Regions from separate parts of the Streptomyces sp. NPDC111656 genome, predicted to be linked through region 3. Evidence: riboswitches for the same ligand, from Rfam matches in the RefSeq annotation. Region 3 holds a riboswitch; each other region holds the start of a gene.
What was found. A riboswitch is a leader RNA that binds a small molecule or an ion and turns the genes downstream of it on or off. The one in region 3 is predicted to bind cyclic di-AMP.
Positions count from the first base shown of each region.

Region 1: linked by a shared signal. The riboswitch ahead of ACZ7M3_RS00780 (C40 family peptidase) and the one ahead of ACZ7M3_RS08470 (C40 family peptidase) in region 3 are both predicted to bind cyclic di-AMP.
Region 2: linked by a shared signal. The riboswitch ahead of ACZ7M3_RS44150 (transglycosylase family protein) and the one ahead of ACZ7M3_RS08470 (C40 family peptidase) in region 3 are both predicted to bind cyclic di-AMP.
Region 4: linked by a shared signal. The riboswitch ahead of ACZ7M3_RS01495 (C40 family peptidase) and the one ahead of ACZ7M3_RS08470 (C40 family peptidase) in region 3 are both predicted to bind cyclic di-AMP.

Region 1 covers NZ_JBVKCA010000001.1:151,089-155,407, forward strand. Annotated here, with positions in the region: gene ACZ7M3_RS00755 (8-amino-7-oxononanoate synthase) at 1-68, shown strand, start outside; gene ACZ7M3_RS00760 (DUF397 domain-containing protein) at 25-249, opposite strand; gene ACZ7M3_RS00765 (helix-turn-helix domain-containing protein) at 262-1,119, opposite strand; gene ACZ7M3_RS00770 (ATP-binding protein) at 1,332-1,790, shown strand; gene ACZ7M3_RS00775 (DUF6328 family protein) at 2,026-2,547, opposite strand; gene ACZ7M3_RS00780 (C40 family peptidase) at 2,633-3,106, opposite strand; cyclic di-AMP (ydaO/yuaA leader) riboswitch at 3,110-3,264, opposite strand; gene ACZ7M3_RS00785 (hypothetical protein) at 3,642-3,947, opposite strand; gene ACZ7M3_RS00790 (ATP-dependent Clp protease proteolytic subunit) at 3,955-4,319, opposite strand, start outside.
Region 2 covers NZ_JBVKCA010000024.1:101,266-105,584, reverse strand. Annotated here, with positions in the region: gene ACZ7M3_RS44155 (LysM peptidoglycan-binding domain-containing protein) at 1-894, shown strand, start outside; cyclic di-AMP (ydaO/yuaA leader) riboswitch at 1,078-1,241, shown strand; gene ACZ7M3_RS44150 (transglycosylase family protein) at 1,246-1,956, shown strand; gene eno (phosphopyruvate hydratase) at 2,294-3,580, shown strand; gene ACZ7M3_RS44140 (FtsB family cell division protein) at 3,682-4,158, shown strand; gene ACZ7M3_RS44135 (DUF501 domain-containing protein) at 4,219-4,319, shown strand, end outside.
Region 3 covers NZ_JBVKCA010000002.1:647,902-652,220, forward strand. Annotated here, with positions in the region: gene pcrA (DNA helicase PcrA) at 1-692, opposite strand, end outside; cyclic di-AMP (ydaO/yuaA leader) riboswitch at 1,008-1,180, shown strand; gene ACZ7M3_RS08470 (C40 family peptidase) at 1,188-2,393, shown strand; gene ACZ7M3_RS08475 (tellurite resistance/C4-dicarboxylate transporter family protein) at 2,487-3,461, shown strand; gene ACZ7M3_RS08480 (hypothetical protein) at 3,579-3,932, opposite strand.
Region 4 covers NZ_JBVKCA010000001.1:298,097-302,415, forward strand. Annotated here, with positions in the region: gene ACZ7M3_RS01490 (hypothetical protein) at 1-275, opposite strand, end outside; gene ACZ7M3_RS01495 (C40 family peptidase) at 441-1,886, opposite strand; cyclic di-AMP (ydaO/yuaA leader) riboswitch at 1,943-2,113, opposite strand; gene ACZ7M3_RS01500 (diacylglycerol/lipid kinase family protein) at 2,229-3,590, opposite strand; gene ACZ7M3_RS01505 (response regulator transcription factor) at 3,894-4,319, shown strand, end outside.

The DNA of each region.
Region 1 (4,319 bases), on a different contig from region 3:
AGATCGAGCACGCCGTCGGCGTGATCAGTTCAGCCCGGCGACAAAGCCCTCCCAACTGGCGGGAGTGAAGAGCAGGGCGGGGCCCGCCTTGTTCTTGGAATCGCGCACAGCGACCAGTCCGGCCCAGGGTCCTGGGCCGGGTCGGGCCGTCTCGACGCAGTTGTTCATTCCCGTACTGCGGCTGCTGCGCAGCCATGGCACGTCGCGGAGTGAAGTACTTGAACGTACGTACCGAGGCAGTGCAGTCATGGGGGTGCCTCCTTACGCGCCGTCACCTATCCCGGCGATGTAGTCCAACGAGTCCTCGGGCGAAAGGGCGTGGAACTGAAGGGCGTTGAAGGCCTCGGTGTAGGCCTGAAGGTCTTCTTTCCGTTCGAGATAGAGGCTACTCGTCAAGTGGTCGAGAACAACCACATCCAGATCAGTTGTGTTCGGAAATGAGAAGATAACGAAAGGCCCGGTGACGCCGATATGGGCTCCCGCGGCGAACGGCAGGACCTGAAGGCGCACTTGAGGCAGGGTGGCGGCCTCCCGCAGACGCTCCAGTTGCCGAGCCATCACCTTCGGTCCGCCGACCTCACGTCTTAACACGGCCTCGTCGAGGACGGCGGTCAGTTCCAGCGGCGGATTCGAACGCAGGACGTCCTGCCGGGCGAGGCGCACCTCGACGAGCGCGTCGAGCTTGCCGTCCTCCAGGCCGCCGACGGCGACCCGGGTCACCTCCCGCGCGTACTCGGGCGTCTGGAGCAGTCCGGGCACCACCGTGGTCTCCAGCGTGCGCATGCCGCTGGCCTGGGACTCCAGACTGATGAAGTCGCGGTACGTGGGCGGCAGGACCCCGCGGTAGGCGTGCCACCAGTGATGGCGACCGTTGCCCTCGGAGCCCGCGAGGCCGACCAGGAGCTCCCGTAACTCGGGGTCCGTGACGGCGTAGGCGTCCAACAGGCGCTCCACGTCGGCCGGTTTCACCCCACTGATACCGGTCTCGATCCGGCTCACCTTCGACTGGTGCCAGCCGACGAGACGGGCCGCCTCACCACTGGTGAGACCCGCAACGGCGCGCAGCGCGCGCAGTTCGGCACCGAGCTTGCGGCGGCGCACCGCGGGACCGTGCTGCATGGCCGTACTCCTTACTCCTTCCGAGCCGCCCAAATACGCTCCGTCGTCGTGGAGTTCACCGCATCGAGCGACAGATATATGCATATCTCGGTGGATCGCACCCGTGACCGGCCCAGTGATGGCAGTCTGGCGCGAAGCACCAGTCCGGGACCGTACTCGAACCATCCGCTCCGTGTCGGACTCCGGTCCCGTGGGAAAGGGACGACGTCGCCATGGCAGATCACCAGGAAGCATCCGTCACTCTGCCGAGCGATCCCGCCTCGGTCTCCGCGGCCCGGAATTTCGTCGCCGATGTGCTGGCCGAATGGGGCCTGCCGTGCGACGCCGAAGTCGCGGACACCGTACGCCTGATCGTGTCAGAACTAGCCACCAACGCCGTCCAACATACTTTCGGGCAGTCGCCCACCTTCACGGTGGACGTCCGGCTCGACCGAGACGAACACCTCAGGATCGGCGTCACCGACAGCCATCCGCGCTTTCCCAAACGTCTGCCTGCCGCCGTCCAGCAGGACAATGGACGCGGCATGGTGATCATCCGCTGGCTGACCGCCGAATGCGGCGGCAGACTCGTCGTCCGGCCCACCCGTGAGGGCGGCAAGACGGTCGCCATCGAGCTGCCCTGGACGGTGCCGGCCCAGCCGGTGACGGCCGGCGGCCCACAAGAGCCCTGAGGAGCGGCCCAGTTGTCGTGTCTGCGCTGCGAGGCGCCTCGCGGCGGGGCCCGGAAGGCCTCGGCCGCCGGTGCCGAGCGGTCCCCGGTCCGGTGGACGACGGAGATCGTACGGTGCGGATCTCCCGGTCCCCGCAACCGCGGCCCCACCGGAGCCGCAGCCGTCCTGGCCATCTCTCCGGTGCGACCGCGCTGTCCGGCCGGTTCGGCCGGCGGCAGCCGGGCGATGAGCGCGCTCACGGTTCTCGGTCGGGTGCTTCTTTCGGAGCCGTCGCTGCGCTGACGACGGCACGGTGCACCAGGCCGGGCAGGAGGCCCCACAGCGCCACACAGACGAGCAGCGTGCCCGCGCCCGAGGCGATCCCCGCGGCGCGTCCCAGCGCGACGTCCACGACGAGCAGCACCGATCCCGTCAGCGCCAGCATGAGCACGCCCATCCCGACCGTGGCCAGGACGGAGGAGACCCGCACGACGGTCGGCTTCGCGCCCTGCCGGAACAGCGACCTGTGCAGCGCGGCCGGCGCCGTGAAGAGCGCGGCGGCGGCCACGGCCAGCAGGAGGGTGGTGACGTACGTGGCGCGCTGCACCGTGTCGAGGGACGGGAAGCGCGGGGTGAACGCCAGCGTCAGCAGGAACGCGAAGAGGATCTGCACACCGGTCTGCGTGACGCGCAGCTCCTGGAGCAGTTCGCCGAAGTTGCGATCGGCGCGCTCGAGGGGCGTCTCGTTCCGTTCTTCGGGGGAAGGTCGCTCAGCCATGCTGAACGAGTAACCGGTTCGTCCGCATTTCACGCCCGGAGGGAACCCCGAGGGGGTGCCGGCCGGCGGCACCCCCTCGGGCAGGTCAGCTGACCCGGCCGTACCAGACGCTCTTCGTCCAGATCTTCTGCAGCTTCACGACCTCCCCTGTCTTCGGGGAGTGCCAGATCTTTCCCTTTCCGGCGTAGATGCCGACGTGGTACACGTTCCGGCCCGAGTGGAAGAACACCAGGTCTCCGGCCTTGCGGTGGGACGCGGAGATGTGGTGCGTCTTGTTGTACTGCGCCGCGGCCGTACGAGGCAGCGTCTTGCCCGCCTTCTTGTACGAGTAGAGCGTGAGCCCGGAGCAGTCGAATCGGCGTGGCCCGGCGGCACCGTACTGGTACGGGGAGCCCTTCTTGGAAGCGGCGACCTGAAGTGCCTTCGTCGCCAACGTGGCCGCTTCGGCGTCGGATGCGACGCCAGGAACCACGAGGCTGCCGCCCACGGCGGCGATGGTGAGCGCCGAGGCCGTACCGGCCCGGGTCCACAGCGACGGGACACGATTGAGCGCAGTCATGCGCAACCCTTCGTCAGCCGCCTGTGAAGGATGACCTGTCGGATTCGGGCTGGCGAAGTAGCCCGGCCGCTTGCGCGGCTTCACCCCAAGGACCGCCCGGATTTCTCCGGCGACCCGTCTTGCTGGGTCCTCCACTCCTGCCGATGCACTTCTGTCGACCGGTCATCCGGGCAGCGGCAGGACTCGGCGTCCGCCCGGACCGCCCCGCCGCTGTGGCGGGGGCTTGTCGTCGGAAGGGATCTTCACGCATAGCAGTCACAAAATCCGAGTGGAACCGGCGATTTGTGGGGTTACTCACCACTCACCCGTTCGGGTGGACGACCCCCTGTTCGGGCGATGTTGGGGACACCGACGACGCGCCCACCAGCACCGGAGCATCTCATTCCGCCTCCGGGCTACGCGCGTTGTGCAACTTTTTCGGTTCCCCGAAGGGGTGTGTGATTACTCCATCAGGGGGTACGCCATCTGGTCCGTTTGAACCCCGGGCCGGACGCCTCGCCGACTCGGCGCGCACGGCGACCCGGGTGCGGACGTGTCAATTGTCGGCGTCGGGCGGCAGCGTGACGCGGGCCGCCCGCCGCTCACCGTCGAGGACGCGCAGAGCCTGCGCCAGCGTCGGCGCGTGCACCTCGCTCTCGCCGCGCTGGTGCATCAGCGCGAGGGCGTCCCGCAGCTCGGTGGCCTTGGCGACCAGCGCCTGGGCGGCACGCAGCCCGCGGTAGGTGTCTCCGGGCCGGGCCGGGTTGATACGGCCGAGCAGGTCGACCACGTCGAGGTAACGGTCGATCAGCTCGGCCTCGGCTCGTGTCAGCGCGGGCAGCGGGGGCAGTTCGGGCACCATCGGCGGATCACCTCGCGTCGGGTGTGGCGTTCCTCGCACCGGGCGCGGTGCGCGAGGTCTTGCGGCTGGGGATGATCCCGTCCACCAGTCCGTACGCCAACGCGGCCTGAGCGTCCAGGATCTTGTCGCGCTCGATGTCGGCGGCGACCTGTTCAGGACTCTGCCCCGTGTGCCGTACGAGCATGTCCTCCAGCAGCCTTCGAGTGCGCATCAACTCCTCTGCCTGGAGGGCCAGATCGCTCGCCTGTCCCTGCAGCGGCTCGGGAAGTGACGGCTGGTGGATCAGCACCCGGGCCCCCGGCAGCGCGAACCGCTTGCCCGGCGCGCCGCCGGCCAGCAGTACGGCGGCGGCCGACGCGGCCTGCCCCAGGC
Region 2 (4,319 bases), on a different contig from region 3:
ATCCCGTTGCTCGGTGCCACCAGCGCGAGCGCGGCCGACGGCACCACGTGGGACCGGGTCGCCGAGTGCGAGAGCGCCGGCCAGTGGAGTGCCGACAGCGGCAACGGGTATTACGGCGGGCTCCAGATCAGCCAGGCGGACTGGGAGAAGTACGGCGGCCTCGCCTACGCGTCGAGCGCCGACGAGGCCAGCCGCTCACAGCAGATAGCCATCGCCGAGAAGCTCCTCGACGACCAGGGCCTCACCGCCTGGCCGACCTGCGGACCGCTCTCCGGGCTGAGCAAGCACTCGGGCGACATCCTGGTCGACACGGGCGTGGCGAACGACTCGTCCAGTACATCGGATTCATCTGGTTCATCCGATTCATCCAGTTCGTCCGCGACTTCGACTCCGTCCGGCTCTTCCGGCTCGAAGTCCGATTCGTCTTCGTCCGGTTCGTCCTCGAAGGCGTCCGAGAACACGACGAAGGCCGACACCGGCGGCGACGCCCAGGGGGCGGACGGCTCCGACACGGAAACGGCGAAGAGTGACGACTCGGGCAACTCCGGCCAGGGCGACGACTCTTCCGGTACGTCCGAGAACGCGACGACCGGTGCGGGGCGCCACCGTGGCGGCACCGCGGACGAGAACACCACCGACAGTGCCGTGGACGGCCGTAGCGACGACTCCTCCGGGCGGCACGCCTCGCGCGGCGCCGGCGCCTCCCGCGACGCCGTCGACGGCTCCTACGTCGTGCGCGTCGGAGACAATCTCTGGACCATCGCGGACGCCCTTGACCTCAAAGGCGGATGGGCCGAGCTGTACGACGCGAACAAGAAGACGGTCGGCGTCGACCCGAACCTCATCCTCCCCGGTCAGAGCCTTGCAGTTGGTGCCGAATCGGGCGAAAAGTAGGGGCAGTTCGCGTCACGGTTCGCTGTGTAATGTCCGGTTTGGCGCGAGTGAGAGATGGATCTCAAAGGCCCTGATCGTCTTTGGAATTCAGCCGATCGACTGCTTACGGTCGTCACCGCTCGCCACAGCGGGCCCCGACGGTCGTCAACGCCGAATCCTGCCAACGGCCGTACGGGAACAGTCGACGCGTCAGCGCCGTAGGCAGGAGCGGGGGACCCAAGGTATGCGCCGCGCCCGGTAGTTGACCGGGAGCGGCTTGGGGTGAAGCCGAGCGCTCAGCGCGCACGGCCGGGCACTCACCCGCCCGAACCCGACAGCTCACCTCGCAGGCGTCGGTGAGGGGATCTCTCCATGCTGTTTTCCGGCAAGGGCAAGCACCGCCGTCCGTCCAAGGCCACTCGTGTCGCCACGCTCGCCGGTGTCACCGGTGTCGCCATCGCCGCTCCGCTGATGGCGGCCGGCAACGCCTCCGCCGCCACCGCCTCCCAGTGGGACGCCGTCGCCCAGTGCGAGTCCGGCGGGAACTGGTCCATCAACACCGGCAACGGCTACTACGGCGGTCTGCAGTTCTCGGCCTCCACCTGGGCCGCGTACGGCGGCACCGCGTACGCCGCGACCGCCAACCAGGCCTCCAAGTCCCAGCAGATCACCGTCGGCGAGAAGGTCCTCGCTGCGCAGGGCAAGGGCGCCTGGCCGACCTGTGGCACGGGCCTGTCGAGCGCTGCGTACACCGGCGGCGCGAGCGCCCCGTCGACCTCGTCCTCCTCGAACGGCTCCTCGTCGAACAGCTCGCCGAGCACCAGCAACACCACCCGCTCGACGGACACCGCGGCCTCCCGTTCGGCGTCGCGCCCGGCCGCCGAGAAGACCGTCTCCACCCCGACCGGCAAGAAGGTCAAGAAGGGCGACGGCGAGTACAAGGTCGTCAAGGGTGACAGCCTCAGCTCGATCGCCGAGAAGAAGAAGGTCAAGGGCGGCTGGCAGCAGCTGTTCAAGCTGAACAAGGACATCGTCGACGATGCCGACTTCATCTACCCGGGTCAGCGGCTGCACCTCAGCTGATGATCGGCAGCTTCACCTCAGCTGAATGACAGCTCCCGCATAAAAGGGGTCTCCACACTGGAGACCCCGGTGAGGGCCACCCCCGTCCCCACGGGCCCCCCGCTCCGGTGCGTGTTCCCCCGTACGCGCCGGAGCGGGGTTTTTCGTGTCCAGCACTTCGCACCGAGCATTTCGTACCCGGATTTCCGTACCCGTTTTTGTTCCGTTCTGGAACAATGTGTACGTTCAGTTCTGCCCAAGGGGTGGGCGACCGGCTGGCCGATCCCCCCGGGGCGGTTAGGCTCATGTCGCGAAGCCATCACAGGCTCCGCGTACCCGCGTCACATCCCAGAAGGAGATGCTCGTGCCGTCCATCGACGTCGTCGTAGCCCGGGAAATCCTGGACTCCCGAGGCAACCCCACGGTCGAGGTCGAGGTCGGCCTCGACGACGGCAGCACGGGTCGTGCCGCCGTTCCGTCCGGCGCGTCCACCGGCGCCTTCGAGGCCATCGAGCTCCGTGACGGTGACCCCAACCGTTACGGCGGCAAGGGTGTCGAGAAGGCCGTCCTTGCCGTCATCGAGCAGATCGGCCCGGAGCTCGTCGGTTACGACGCCACCGAGCAGCGCCTGATCGACCAGGCGATGTTCGACCTGGACGCCACCGACAACAAGGGCTCGCTCGGCGCCAACGCCATCCTCGGCGTCTCGCTCGCCGTCGCGCACGCCGCCTCCGAGGCGTCCGACCTCCCCCTCTTCCGCTACCTGGGCGGACCGAACGCGCACCTGCTGCCCGTTCCGATGATGAACATCCTGAACGGCGGCTCGCACGCCGACTCCAACGTGGACATCCAGGAGTTCATGATCGCTCCGATCGGCGCGGAGTCCTTCTCCGAGGCCCTGCGCTGGGGCGCCGAGGTCTACCACACCCTCAAGAAGGTGCTGAAGACCAAGGGCCTGTCCACCGGCCTGGGCGACGAGGGCGGCTTCGCCCCGAACCTGGAGTCGAACCGCGCCGCGCTCGACCTCATCCTCGAGGCCATCAAGCAGGCCGGCTACATCCCCGGCGAGCAGATCGCGCTCGCGCTCGACGTCGCCGCGTCCGAGTTCTACAAGGACGGCAAGTACGAGTTCGAGGGCAAGTCCCGCTCGGCCGCCGAGATGACCGAGTACTACGAGGAGCTCGTCTCCGCGTACCCGCTGGTCTCCATCGAGGACCCGCTGTACGAGGACGACTGGGCCGGCTGGAACGTCATCACCGAGAAGCTGGGCGACAAGGTCCAGATCGTCGGCGACGACCTCTTCGTCACCAACCCGGAGCGCCTGGCCCGTGGCATCGAGGAGGGCTCCGCGAACGCCCTGCTCGTCAAGGTCAACCAGATCGGCTCGCTGACCGAGACCCTGGACGCCGTCGAGATGGCCCAGCGCAACGGCTTCAAGTGCATGATGTCGCACCGCTCCGGCGAGACCGAGGACGTCACCATCGCCGACCTCGCCGTCGCGGTGAACTGCGGCCAGATCAAGACCGGCGCCCCGGCCCGCTCGGACCGCGTCGCCAAGTACAACCAGCTGCTGCGCATCGAGGAGATCCTCGACGACGCCGCGGTGTACGCCGGCCGCAGCGCGTTCCCCCGCTTCAAGGGCTGACACCCGCGGAGGGTCAAGCCTTAGCCAGTCGTACGTACGTCCCCGTACCCGGTCCCGTACCGTGTCCGGGGACGTACGCGCGTGTGAACGGGAGGCGGGACATGGCCGTGAAGGACCGGGACCGGTTCTCCACCGCGACCAGGCTGAAGCTGCTCGGCGAGCAGACGGCGGCCCGGGTCTACCGCTCGCAGACCAAGCGCCAGGCCCGCCGCTCACGCCTGACCGGCCGCGCCGCGCTGCTGGCTCTCGTACTCTGTTCTCTGATCGTGGCCCTCGCGTACCCGATAAGGCAGTACGTGTCCCAGCGCGCCGAGATCGCCGATCTGGAGCGACAGCAGGAGCAGGCCCGCGCCCGGGTCGAACAGCTGCGTGACCTCAAGGCGCGTTGGCAGGACGACGCGTACGCGAAGCAGCAGATCCGGGAACGGCTGCACTATGTGATGCCGGGCGAGACCGGATACGTCGTGATCGACCCGGACGCGGCGAAGCAGTCGCGTACGGATCTGGGGGTGGCAGCCCGCCCCTGGTACGCCAACGTCTGGGACGGCGTCGACAAGTCGGACCAGTCCGACCGGTGACCTGACGACCGGTGACCTGACGACCGGTGAATTGAAGAAGAAAGAGACTTGAGCACAGGCATGGAAACGCCCCCGCCGCCCACCCCGCGCACCGAGCCGACCGACGCGGACGTCGAGGCCTTCAAGCAACAGCTCGGCCGGCCGCCGCGCGGCCTGCGGGC
Region 3 (4,319 bases):
TTCTCGAAACCGTCGGCGGCCTGGGCGGCGAAGTCCTCCTCGTCGATCAGCTCGTTCTTCAGGTTCGAGATCTTGGCGCTGAAGGACTTGGGCGGGAAGCGCTTGGGATCGAGATCCAGATCACGACAGACGAGCGCCATCAGGCGCTTGCTGTCGGCGGCGTCGTAGATCGAGAACGAGGAGGTGAAGCCGAGCTTCTTGCTCTCGCGGCGCAGGATCCGCACACACGCGCTGTGGAAGGTCATCACCCACATCGCGTTCGCGCGCGGGCCGACGAGCTGCTCGACGCGCTCCTTCATCTCGCCCGCAGCCTTGTTCGTGAAGGTGATCGCGAGGATCTGGCCGGGGTGGACATGGCGCTCGCCCAGCAGATGGGCGATGCGGTGGGTGAGCACCCGGGTCTTGCCGGAGCCCGCGCCGGCCACGATGAGCAGCGGGGAGCCGGAGTGCACCACGGCCGCGCGCTGGTTCTCGTTCAGCCCGTCCAGCAGGGCCGCCGGGTCCACGGCGGGGCGGGGCGCGCCGTCGCGGTAGTAGGCGTCCCGGCTCGCGGGCGCGTCGAAGCGGCCGCCGAACAGGTCGTCCGGAAGCGGCTCCGGCGCCCCGTCCTCGGGAGGCGGCGGGGGCTCTTCCTCGTGGGCCCCGGAAGGCTGGAGGTCCGCCAGAAAGCTGTCATCAAAGAGGCTGCTCATCGCTCTCCGAGTCTAGGCGGCCCCACTGACAACCCGCGGCCACCCTGGAAACCCGACCGGTTTTTCCGCGAGCGCGCATGATCCCTGTCCGTGACCGCGCACGATCTCTTTCCGACTCTCTCTCCACCGTGGACGCCGTCACCGTTCAGGATCGTTTCATTACGGTCAGCCACAGTCGGTCCCGATCAATGGCCTTCAGGATCAAGGTCACGAAAATGTATCGGGCATATCGCACATCAAACTTCACAGAACACTTATGAGTTGGCTAGCGTGCCGGGCAGGCCGCTCGACCCAACCGGCGAACACCGCCGGGCCGTGCGGCCTCCGCCGAGTCCGGTGCGCCCGCGTGGCAGCCGGAGCCGGGGACCCAACCGAACTTGGGGTGAATCGGTCCAACCGCCCAGTGGGGCAGGGACCGTAGGGCAAACCTTCCGGAAGCACCCGCCCGAACCCGACAGCTAACTCGGTAGGCGGATGACGGAAGGAGTCGCCACCTTGGCGTCGCATCGCAAGTGGAGTCCTACGGGTACGCGCATAGCGGGTATACGGACTCCCGCCCTCGCCACGGCGGCCCTCACCTCCGTGGCCCTGCTCTCCCAGACGGCGAACGCCGCGCCCTCGGCCGACTCCAAGCCGAGCATCGAAGAGGTGGAGAAGAAGGTCGACGACCTTTACCACCAGGCCGAGGCGGCGACCGAGAAGTACAACGCGACCAGGGAGAAGACCGCGCAGCAGCGCAAGCGCGTCGACTCCCTCCTCGACGACGTGGCCCAGCGCACCGAGAAGCTCAACACCGCGCGCGAGGAGCTGGGTTCGTTCGCCGCGGCGCAGTACCGCACCGGCGCCGCCGCCCCCGACACCGCGAGCCTCCTGCTGGCCGACAATCCGCAGGACTACTTCGATCAGACCCAGCTGATGAACCGTCTGACCACCCGCCAGAAGGCGGCCGTCGACGACTACGTCACCGAGCAGGCCGCCACCACCAAGAAGCGCGCGGAGGCCTCCGAGAGCCTGCAGACGCTCACCACGGCGCAGAGCGCGCTGAAGACGTCCAAGGCCGACGTGCAGCGCAAGCTCGCCGCGGCGCGCGACCTGCTCTCGAAACTGACCGCCGAGGAGAAGGCGCGGCTCGCGGCGATCGAGAAGAAGAAGCAAGAAGCGGCCGACCGCAAGGCGGCGGAGCTGGCCCAGCAGCAGGCCGCGGCGGAGAAGAAGGCCCAGGAGGCGGCCGCCCAGCAGCAGACGGGTTCCGGCACCTCCGGGACCTCCGGCACCTCCGGCGCCTCCGGGACCACTGGCTCCGCCGGCACCTCCGGGAGTTCGGCCACCGACTCCTCGTACACCGCCAAGGCCGACAAGGCCCTCGCCTTCGCCCGCACCCAGATCGGCAAGCCGTACGTCTGGGGCGCGACCGGGCCCGGCTCCTACGACTGCTCCGGCCTCACCCAGGCCTCCTGGAAGGCCGCCGGCGTCGAGCTCCCGCGTACCACCTGGGACCAGGTCAACGTGGGCACGACGGTCCCGCTCTCCGACATCAAGCCCGGTGACCTCGTCTTCTTCTACGACGACATCAGCCACGTCGGCCTCTACGTCGGCAACGGCATGATGATCCACGCCCCCAAGCCAGGCGCGTACGTCCGCGAGGAGTCGATCTTCTACGGCGGCGAGTCGATCATCCACAGCGTGGTGCGTCCGGCCTAATGCCTCGGCGCCCGGCACGCGCGTGGGGCTCATCGAGCTCCACGCGCGCGTGGCCCGCCGCCAACCCGCTCGAAGGTCCTTAGCATCGGGCCCATGTCAGCCATCTCCCCGCCCGGCACCCGGTGGACCGGCCTGCGCAGCTGGTGGGCGCAGAGTCCGCCGGGCGCCGGAGCCGCGATCCTGGCCACCGGCATCATCTCGATCGGGCTGGAGCAGACCGGCTACGAGATCCTGTCCCGGATCGCGCTGGCCCTGGCGGCCGTCGGCTGGCTCGGGCTCGCCGCGGCCTTCGTCGTACGGCTGCTGCGGGAGCGGGAGCGGTGGCTGACGGAGGCCGGTACACCGAGCGCGCTCACCGCGGTCGCGGCGACCACCGTGCTCGGCACGCGGCTGGTCACACTGGGGTGGGAGGTGCCGGCCGAGGCCCTGCTCGCCCTGGCGGCGGCGCTCTGGCCGGGGCTGCTCCTCCTGGTCGTACGGCAATGGCGGCCCCGTATGCCCGGAGCGGTGTTCCTCGGCTGTGTGGCCACGCAGGGGCTCGCGGTGCTGGGCGCGACGCTCGCCCCCGCGACGCACACGGACTGGCTCGCGCACACCGCGCTCGTGCTGTTCTGGCTGGGGCTCGTGCTCTACGCGGCGGCGCTGTTCTACTTCGACTACCGCGAGGTCGCCACGGGCGCCGGGGACCAGTGGGTCGCGGGCGGCGCGCTCGCCATCTCGGCGCTGGCGGGGTCGAAGCTGATCCTCGCGTACCAGGCGAACATCCACCTGTGGAACAACGACGACAACGGCGTGCTGCGCTGGGTGACCGAGGCGCTGCTCGTGCTCGTCCTCGGTTCGTACTGCGTGCTGGCCGTGGCGGAGGCCCTGTGGCCCCGGCCGCGCTACGACGTGCTGCGCTGGGCGACCGTGTTCCCGCTGGGGATGACGGCGGTGGCGGCGCTGTCGATCGCGGCCGCCATCGGCGTCGGTCGGCTCAAGGGGCTCGGGCAGGTGCTGCTGTGGATCTCGGTCGCGGCGTGGCTGGCGGTGGTGGCCGTAGCGGTCAGACGTCCACAGGAGCCGTAGCGGTCGGGGGTCCGCAGGAGCCGTAGCGGTCAGGGGTCCGCAGGAGCCGTAGCGGTCGGGCATCTGTAGCGCTGCCCGGAAGCGCCGTAGCCGTCCGTGGGGGCCTTCGGGGGGCCGTCAGGTCCAGAGCACCGCGATGAAGATGTTCGCGGTCGTGAGCAGCCCTACGAGCCCGAACAGGCCCTTGTCCACCTTCTCGTCGTCCCGCTTCACATAGACGAGTCCGAGGATCACGATCAGCAGGGCGAGCTTCACGCCGATCTTGATGGTGTTGACCGAGTGGTCGTCGGCCTGGTTGAGGCCGACGAGGACGACGCCCGTGACCAGCATGGTCAGCGCGCCGTGCAGCATGGCGGGGACGAACCGGGCGGTGCCCTGGCCCATCGCCTTCATCTGGGTGAGGAAACCGCCGAGGAGCGAGGCGATGCCGATGATGTGCAGGCCGACGAAGAGATGGATGAGTACGTCCATGGAGCCGGAGCCTAATCGGCGGCCCTGATCCCTCTTGTCACCGGCCCACCCCCTGTGGACCCGTACCACCTGGGAACCACCGATTGCCCAGGAACCGCCCCTTCGGTCATCACACCGCGTGAAGTCGACTGCGCCGGGCCGGGATCACGGTCAGATACGGTCGCCCCGCGATCCAGTGGCGCCACTTCCGTACTTGACGTCACCGGGACATCACTCTCAGGTTTAGCGTCCTCCACCAGGTGCCCGGCTCCCCACCGCCGCCCGGGCCAGGGGCGGCAGCCGGACACCACCGCCGAGAAAGGTCCGGCGGCGGCTCGCTCCCCCTGTGTGGGCCGCCGCCGGACGTGTCCCCGCTGACCGCGCTCGTCCCCGGCGGTCGTAGGCAAG
Region 4 (4,319 bases), on a different contig from region 3:
GTCCAGCGGGTTGCTTCGGCGGCGTGTTCGCGTCCGTCCGTCGTGAGCCGTGCGCGAACCGTGACGGCGTCGTCGACCAGCCAGCGCGCCTCGAAGACATGTCCCTCGGAGTCCGAGGGGTTCTCTGCCTCCAGGAAGTCGTGGATCGTCTCGTCGGCCTTCAGCCTTCGCAGGTTCTCCCTGAGGATCTCCTGCGGGGCGGGCCCGATGTGGTGCCCGCCGGCCAGCCAGACGGTTTCCGGGGCGGTGGCGCGGGCGGTGGAGGGCTTGGGCATGAGTCACTTTGCGATGGGAGGCGGCGTGGCCTCACAGTATGGTCAGCGCGGGTGGCGAGCCGGGCGGCGAGGCCCGCGTGGATCACGTACATCCGGTATTGCGGAGCTTTGGCCTTTGCGGTCCCTTATATGTGCTTTGAGGTGCTGGAGACGTCGCGGCGTCCGTCACGCCGGGCGCAGCGCGCCGTGGATCGCGTTCTGTCCGGCGAAGAAGAGGGACTCTTCGCGTATCGAGGCACCCGGGCTGGGGGCGTGGATCATCATGCCGTTGCCGGTGTAGAAGCCGACGTGGCTGACGTTGTCGTAGAAGAAGATCAGGTCGCCGAACTGGATGTCGGTCAGGGGAATCGCCGCACCGGCGGTCGCCTGCCCGTGCACGGTGCGCGGGAGTGCGACCCCGGCGGCCCTCCAGGCGGCCTGGACGAGGCTGGCGGAGTCGTACGAGTCCGGTCCGGTCGCGCCCCAGACGCACGGCTTGCCGATCTGCTCGCGGGCGAAGGCGAGGGCCTTGGCGGCCTTCCCGCCGTACGCCGACTCCACGGCGCCGACCGCTCCGACGGCCGTGTTGACCGCGCCGGTGCCTACGGGCATATCCGCGGCCAGGGGCATTCCCGCGCCGAGGGACATGTCGGCACCGAGGGGCATCCCCGTACCCATGGACATGTCCGTGGCCGGCGGTAGGCCTCCGCCGAGGGACATGTCCGCGCCGGGAAGCATGCCCGCGGCCAGGGGCATCCCCGCACCCATGGACATGTCCGTAGCCAGGGGCATTCCCGTGCCGAGGGACATGTCCGCACCGAGGGGCATTCCCGTACCCATGGACATGTCCGCACCGAGAGGCATCCCGGTGCCGAGGGACATGTCCGGGCCGAGTGCGGTCGACTGCTGTCGCTGCCACTCCTGCGCGGCCTGCTGGCGAGCCTGATCCTCCGGGGTGGGCCAGACACCCTCGGCCGGACGTGACTCGATCGCCGCGGGCCCGGGGTTCCACTGTGCGGCGTGCTTGGACACCAGCTCACGGGCCAGCGCCAGTTTCCGCTGGATCTTCTCCTTGGACGTCTTCAACGAGGACTGCCCCGGCCCGGCGGGCAGCGCGGGCAGCAGGGCCGTGGCGGCCTCCTGCGCGGGTTGCGGCGCGGCCGGCAGCGCGGCGACGGCCCTGGCCGTCAACTCGGCCACGGGCCCGGCGGTCGCCTCGGCGGAGGGGCCCGCGGTCAACTCGAGAACGGGGCGGGCGGTCAACTCCCGCCCACGGTCGCCGAGTCCGTCCTCCGGCCGCTTCGCCGGGCCCGTGGGCCGCGCCTCGGCCGGGCGATTCGGCATCCGGTCGGCCGGCAGCCTGGCCGGCGCGGACGGACCCAGCTGCCTGCGCGCCGCGTCGAACCAGGTCTTGGTGATGTCGTCGAGGGCGGGGTCGCGGCGCCTGCGCGCGGCTTCCGGCGCCGGGTTGACGCGGCTTCGGCTCCCCGTGGTCATCGCGCGGGTCCCGTTGACGAACCCCACGGCGTTCTCGGCCTGGTCGTAGAGGGAGCTGATCCGCTGCTGCACCTCCTCGTGGCTCGGACCGTCCGCGCCACTGAGGGCGGCCGTCGCGCGTGCGGAGTCGGGCATGCCAGGGAGGCTGTTGCCTCCAGGGCGCGGGGTTCGTTCCGGCGCCATGGGAGCCGTACTCCTTCCGTACTCCGCCTACCGGGCCGGCTGTCGGGTTCGGGCGGAAGATTCCGGAAGGCATGCCCTACGGCCCTTGCCCGGTGGGGCAGTTGGGCCGATTCACCCCAAGGCCGGTTGGGTCCTGGTTCCGGTTGCCACGGGGGCGCCGGATTCGGCGGAGGTCGCGCGACCCGGCGAGGTTCGCCGGAGGGAGTCGTGCGGCCTACGGCCAACTTAGCCAATTTGTGTGCCTGGTGTGAAGATTGGAGCGCGAACTGTCCGATATGTAATTGTGACCTTCGTCTACGTGTCCCGGCCGCGACCAGGATGTCGTACGACCGCCGTGCGCCCCATGGTCGCCGCGAGCGTGCGCAACCGGCGCCAGTCCAAAGGGGGTTGGGCCTCCGGCACGCCGGGCCGTTCCTTGGGGACGCGGACGCGCAGCGCTCCGGGTTCGACGCGGCAGTGGACCGGGGCGGGCAGGACCAGGGCCTCGCCGTCGATGCCGGCCTCGATCTCCGAGCGGTCGGCGTCGATGACCACCTCACGGGTGGTCAGGACCGCGAGTCCGTCCGGCGCGGGGTCCAGTACGAGCGCGGCGGCCTCGGCCGCGCTGTCCACCGTGATGCCGAGGACACCGAGCAGCCCGGAGTCGAGCCGTTCGCGGCGGCCGAGACCGGCCGGATCGTTGGTTCGGTAGGGGTTGTTGCTCACCAGTACGGCCTGCGGGGCGTCGAGCGTCGTGTCGCCGGCGCGGGCGGTCAGCCGCGGCCCGCGCTGGCGGGTGAGCAGGTCGGGCAGGAGGTCCAGGATGGTGCCGATCTTGTCGTCGCGGTACGCGGGACTCTGCACGACCGCCGCGTACGCGCCGAAGGAGGCGTTGTTGACGAACGGGTGGCCGCCGGCGAAGCCGAGGTCCACGCGGAGTTCGACGCCGTCGATGAGGGCGTCCAGGCAGGTGGCCGGGTCGTCGCGGTCGAGGCCGAGGTCCATGGCGAAGTGATTGCGGGTGCCGGCGCAGACCACCAGGAACGGCAGACCGTGTTCGGCGGCGACGGCCGCGACCAGCGCCTGGGTACCGTCACCGCCGGCGACGCCCAGCAGATCCGCGCCGTCCGCGACGGCGGCCCGGGCCAGCGCGGTGACGTCCTGGTGCTGGTCCGGGTCGAGGAGCACGACCTGCGCGCCGAGCCGCTCCGCCTTCTCCCGCAGTCCGAACTTCGCCACCTTGCCGCCGCCGGAGTGCGGGTTCATGAGGAGGAAGGGGCGCCGCGGCGGTGGTGCCCTGCGTTCCTTCGGGCGCGGGGCGCGCGTCCGGTCGCTCCGCAGGGCGTACCGGCCGCTCCAGACGGCCACGGTCCACAGTGCCAGGGACACGGGGACGGCCCAGAGCAGGCGGGCCACGGCGAACAGGGTGATCACGGCGCCGGGCGCGACGGCCGCCAGCACGGCCGCCACCCAGCGGAGCGGGCCGCGCCGGGTCAGCGCCCACCACAGCGCCGCCGCCGTGACGGCCACGCCGAGGAGCGCGGCCAGGAGCAGCAGTACGCCGTCCACGCCGCCGTAACCGAGCGGCAGCAGCACCGCCAGCGCCGCCGCGACCAGCGCGGCCCTGGCCGCCCACCGTTTCCCGTGGCCGACCTGCGCGCTCGCGTCCACACCCATCGCTCCTCCACGGACGTCGTAGAAGTCCGGCCCTGGTGGCCCCGGCCGCACGGAGGCCTGGTTCGGCGGGTCGTTCGCTGTGTGCGGGGTCGGCCATCGACGACACAGTCGTATGCAACCGTCGGGTCAGGCCCCGCGCAACCGCCACGCTCCGCCAGGGCCCGCGCCGACCGGGGCCGGTCCGGGCGCCTCTCACCGAACCCTTGGTCCACCCCTCGGGGCCGGGACCGGCCCGGCTGATGCACGATGGGCGGCGGCGGGCCCCGGCAGGACGCCGGGGTGTGGCGGGGAGGGACAGTGGTGATGAGTGGGCAGCGCGGCCGTGTCCTGGTCGTGGACGACGACGCGGCGATCCGCCGCTCGCTGGAGCGGGGCCTGAGGCTCGGCGGATTCACCGTGGACCTGGCCGACGGGGGCCGGCCGGCCCTGGCGGTGGCCCGGCGGACACCGCCGGATGTGATCGTGCTGGACATCTCGATGCCCGACCTCAGCGGCATCGAGGTGTGCAGGGCACTGCGGGACGAGGACGACGACGTACCCGTGCTGATGCTCTCCGCACTCGACGAGACCGCCGACCGGATCGCGGGCCTGCAGGCGGGCGGCGACGACTACCTCGTCAAGCCCTTCGCCCTGCAGGAGCTGGTCCTGCGGCTGGAGGCGCTGCTGCGGCGCAGGCCGCCACGGGACAGCGGCACCGTACGGGCCGGCGGGCTGCTCCTTGATCCGGCC